2 regions of the Pseudomonas sp. NyZ201 genome follow, and region 2 is predicted to be linked to the other one. Evidence: predicted binding sites of a transcription regulator. Region 2 holds the regulator's gene; the other holds the start of a gene.
The links. The regulator FliA, encoded in region 2, starts transcription of late flagellar genes. The targets are predictions, from matches to a motif close to CTAAAGTTTNNNNNNNNNNNGCCGNTAA.
Positions count from the first base shown of each region.

Region 1: a site for FliA is predicted at 1,609-1,636, ahead of motA (flagellar motor stator protein MotA). Genes of this name have one in related genera too.

Region 1 is NZ_CP187557.1:5,810,250-5,812,716, forward strand. It holds gene motB (flagellar motor protein MotB) at 1-688, opposite strand, end outside; gene motA (flagellar motor stator protein MotA) at 692-1,543, opposite strand; gene ACPFMA_RS26165 (HDOD domain-containing protein) at 1,675-2,467, shown strand, end outside.
Region 2 is NZ_CP187557.1:4,438,817-4,441,283, reverse strand. It holds gene fleN (flagellar synthesis regulator FleN) at 1-643, shown strand, start outside; gene fliA (RNA polymerase sigma factor FliA) at 640-1,380, shown strand; gene ACPFMA_RS19685 (chemotaxis response regulator CheY) at 1,486-1,860, shown strand; gene ACPFMA_RS19680 (protein phosphatase CheZ) at 1,879-2,467, shown strand, end outside.

The DNA.
Region 1 (2,467 bases), 1.4 Mb from region 2:
GTGCGCGGCGGGCGGCATTGGCGCGGTTGGCCGAGAGTTCCCAGTTGCCGAACTCGCCGCTGCCGGAATAGGGCTTGGCATCGGTGTGGCCGCTGACACTGATCTTGTTCGGCACTGTCTTGATGGTGTCGGCCATGGCCAGCAGGATGTCCTCGAAATACGGTTTCAGCCGCGCACTGCCCAGGTCGAACATCGGCCGGTTCTCGGCATCGACGATCTGGATGCGCAAGCCGTCCTGGGTAATCTCGAAGAGAATCTGGTCCTTGAACTTCTGCAGCTCCGGGCTTTGCTCGACCTTGTTCTGCAGCTCCTGCAGGACCAGTTCGAGACGCTCGCGCTCCACCTGCTCGGCGAGGGTCTCGGCCTGTTCGGGGCTGACGATGCTGCTTTCAGGCGTCGTCTCGGCCTTTTGTTCCGGGTTGATGGTCTTTTCCGGGGCCAGCTCGGGCGAGCCGCCCAGGTCGATGATGTACGGCGTACCGCTCTCGGAGAACCCGATCGGATCCTTGAAGTAGCCGGCGATGGCTATCTTCTGTTCCGGCGTGGCCGTGGACAGCAGCCAGAGCACCAGGAAGAACGCCATCATCGCCGTGGCGAAGTCGGCGAAGGCGATCTTCCACGCACCGCCGTGATGGCCGCCGCCGAAGCGCTTGACGCGCTTGATGATAATCGGCTGATTATTTTCCATGGATCAACGACCGCGGACCGCTTGTTCCAGCTCGACGAAGCTCGGGCGGTGCTTCGGATAGAGCACCTTGCGTCCGAACTCCACCGCCAGCGAAGGCGGCATGCCCGAGGCCGAAGCCACCAGGGAAGCCTTGATCGCTTCGTAGGTGTTCAACTCTTCCTTGGCATCGTGGGCCAGGGAGTTGGCCAGCGGGCCGAAGAAGCCGTAGGCCGCGAGAATACCGAAGAAGGTACCGACCAGCGCCGCACCTACGTGCAGGCCGATGGATTTCTGGTCGCCGTCACCAAGGGACGCCATGGTCACCACGATACCCAGTACCGCCGCCACGATACCGAAGCCGGGCATGCCGTCGGCGATGCCGGTCACGGCATGGGACGGGTGCTCCAGTTCTTCCTTCAGGCTCAGCAGTTCCATGTCGAACAGGCCTTCCAGCTCATGGGGTGCCATGTTGCCGGTGGACATGATGCGCAGGTAATCGCAGATGAACGCGGTCATGCGTTCGTCCTTCAGCACCGCCGGGTACTTGGCGAAGATCGGGCTGGCCGCGGCGTCCTCGATGTCGCCCTCGATCGCCATCATGCCTTCGCGACGGCTCTTGTTGAGGATCTCGTAGACCAGGCCGAGCACTTCTATATAGAAGGCGTGGGAAAAGCGGCTGCTGAACATGCTCAGCGACTTTTTCACCACGTGCATGGTCATATAGCCAGGGTTGGCCTGCAGGAACGCACCGAAAGCAGCACCGCCGATGATCAGCACCTCGAAGGGCTGGATCAGGGCTGCGATCTTGCCGTGGGAGAGCACATATCCGCCTAGCACGCTCGCGAATACGACAATGATGCCGATAATTTTAGCCATAGATAGAAAGCACTTACTGTCGGGGTCTTGGGTGAGGACGGAAGTTAGTAAATCTCTTCTTCTACTTATCGGCAGTTCTGCGCCAGACTATAGCCAGTCAAGGCGAAAAGCCAGCTTGGCCCACTTCCAGCATGCTTAGTGAAACCATCGTGCCAACTACGAATCCGAAGACCCTCGACGCCTGGATCAAACTACTGGACGGTACCCATCTACCGGTCCCTTTCCACAGCCATGACCGGGTGAAGAACGCCGTAGCGGACAGCCGCCGTTCGCTGCGCGATATTGCCGAAGTCATGCAGGATAGCCCGGCCCTGGTCCTTGGGGTGATGCGCGAAGCCAACCGGCACACCCACGCCACCATCGCCGAGCCGGCGGAGAACCTCGAGGTGGCCCTCAACCGCCTGGGCCTGGCCCGGGTCGATGCGTTGATGCAGCGCCTGACCGTCGCTCCCGTCGAGGAGATTCCCCTGGCCCTGCGCCAATTGCAGATGATCAGCCAGCACGCCAGCCAGCAGGCCAGCGGCCTGTTCGCCAGCCGTCTGGCGCGGCTCTGGCAGGACATCCACTGGGGCAGCCTGCTGTTTCTCTCGCCGTTGTGGCCACTGGCCCTGACCCACCCGCAGTTGCTGGAAGAATGGGAGGTGCGGGTGGTCCATCGCGGCGAGTCGGCGCCGAAAGTCGAACGCGAGCTGTTCGGCGTGCGCCTGCTCGGCCTGTGCCAGGCACTCGCCGAATTCTGGCGCCTGCCCACCTGGGTCACCCAGGGCTATCGCCTGTTGCAGCAAGAGCGCCGCTCGCTGGCCAGGGTCATGCACATCGCCCGGGATCATAAAAGCCCGCTGCGCCAGCAACAGAAACTGGACGCCGACCCGGAGCTGCGCCGCTGGCTGAACCATCCGGCCAATACGGTGATGCTGGCCAACG
Region 2 (2,467 bases):
CGACGTCATCGAAGGCCGTTGCGAGCTGCGCGACGTCCTGCTCCAGGGCCCTGGCGGTGTACGCATCGTCCCGGCGGCCTCGGGCACCCAGAGCATGGTGCACCTGGCCCCGGCCCAGCACGCCGGCCTGATCCAGGCCTTCAGCGAGATCGGCGACAACCTCGACGTGCTGGTGATCGACACCGCTGCGGGGATCGGTGACTCGGTAGTCAGTTTCGTTCGCGCGGCCCAGGAAGTGCTGCTGGTGGTGTGCGACGAGCCGACCTCGATCACCGACGCCTACGCGCTGATCAAGTTGCTCAACCGTGACTACGGCATGAGCCGTTTCCGCGTCCTCGCCAACATGGCGCAGAGCCCCCAGGAAGGGCGCAACCTGTTCGCCAAGTTGACCAAGGTCACGGATCGCTTCCTCGATGTCGCCCTACAATACGTCGGTGCCGTGCCGTACGACGAATGCGTGCGCAAGGCCGTGCAGAAGCAGCGAGCGGTCTACGAAGCCTTCCCGCGTTCCAAGTGCGCGCTGGCGTTCAAGGCGATCGCCCAGAAGGTCGATAGCTGGCCGCTGCCGGCCAACCCGCGCGGCCACCTGGAATTCTTCGTCGAACGTCTGGTGCAGCCGACCAGTGCGGGACCCGTGCTATGAACGCCAGCGGCTACCGGATGTACAGCAAGTCCTCGCGTGACGCCCAGTACGAGCTGATCGAGCGCTATGCGCCGCTGGTCAAGCGCATCGCCTACCACCTGCTGGCGCGGCTGCCGGCCAGCGTGCAGGTGGAGGACCTGATCCAGGCGGGAATGATCGGCCTGCTCGAAGTCGCCAACAAGTACGACTCGAGCAAGGGCGCCAGTTTCGAGACCTACGCCGGCATCCGTATCCGTGGCGCCATGCTCGATGAAGTGCGCAAGGGCGACTGGGCACCGCGCTCGGTGCACCGCAATACCCGCATGGTCAGCGACGCAATTCGGGCAATCGAAGCAAAAACCGGCCGTGACGCTAAAGATCACGAGGTTGCTGCCGAACTCCAATTGAGTCTCGATGATTACTACGGGATTTTGAACGATACCTTGGGCAGCCGCCTGTTCAGCTTCGACGACCTGCTGCAGGACGGCGAGCATGAAGGGCTGCACGAGGACGGCGCCAGTGCCCAGCTCGAGCCTTCGCGCGATCTGGAGGACGAACGCTTCCAGGCAGCCCTGGCCGATGCCATCGCCAACCTGCCGGAACGCGAACGCCTGGTCCTGGCGCTGTACTACGACGAAGAGCTAAACCTCAAGGAAATCGGTGAGGTCCTGGGGGTCAGCGAATCGCGCGTCAGCCAGTTGCATAGCCAGTGCGCGGCCCGCCTGCGCAGCCGGTTGGGGGAATGGCGGGCGCGTTGAACCCGGGTTCGATGCAGTCGTTACAACGTGGTAGCCGGAATGATTGAACGCGCGCTCAGCGCTGGGCGCGTTAAAGACTGCTTGGAGGTCTAATTGAACAAAGAAATGAAAATCCTCATCGTCGACGACTTTTCGACGATGCGGCGGATCATCAAGAACCTGCTGCGTGACCTGGGCTTCACCAACACGCACGAGGCCGACGACGGCACCACCGCGCTGCCCATGCTGGAAACCGGTAACTTCGACTTCCTCGTCACCGACTGGAACATGCCCGGCATGACCGGTATCGACCTGCTGCGCAAAGTGCGCGCGGAAGAGCGCCTGAAGCACCTGCCGGTGCTTATGGTGACCGCCGAAGCCAAGCGCGAGCAGATCATCGAAGCCGCCCAGGCCGGGGTCAACGGCTACGTCGTGAAGCCTTTCACCGCCCAGGTGCTGAAAGAGAAAATCGAAAAGATCTTCGAACGCGTCAACGCTTGATGCGTCAACGGGGGCGCTATGGACCATAAAGAATCATCTCTGGGCGATTTCGAAATCACCCTGAAGAAACATGCCCAGGAGCTGGTCGAGAGCCTCGAACGAGGCCAGTTCGGCGACGCGGTGCAACTGATCCATCAGCTGAACCAGACCCGTGACCGCGGCCTGTACCAGGAAGTCGGCAAGCTCACGCGCGAGCTGCACAGTGCGATCGTCAGTTTCCAGATCGACACGCACATGCCGCAGGCCGAGGAAATTTCCCAGATCACCGACGCCACCGAGCGCCTGGCCTATGTGGTCAAGCTCACCGAGGCGGCGGCGAACCGCACTATGGACCTGGTCGAGCAAGGCGCGCCCGTCGTCAACGAACTGGGGGACGAGGCCCGTGCACTGCATGCCGACTGGCAGCGCTTCATGCGCCGGGAAGTGGCCGCCTCGGAGTTTCGCGAGCTGGTCCAGCGTGTCGACAGGTTCCTGGCGCGCAGCGCCGAGGATAGCCAGAAAGTCAGTGGCTACCTCAACGACATTCTCCTGGCCCAGGACTATCAGGACCTGACCGGCCAGGTGATCAAGCGGGTGACCTCGCTGGTCACCGAAGTCGAGAAGAATC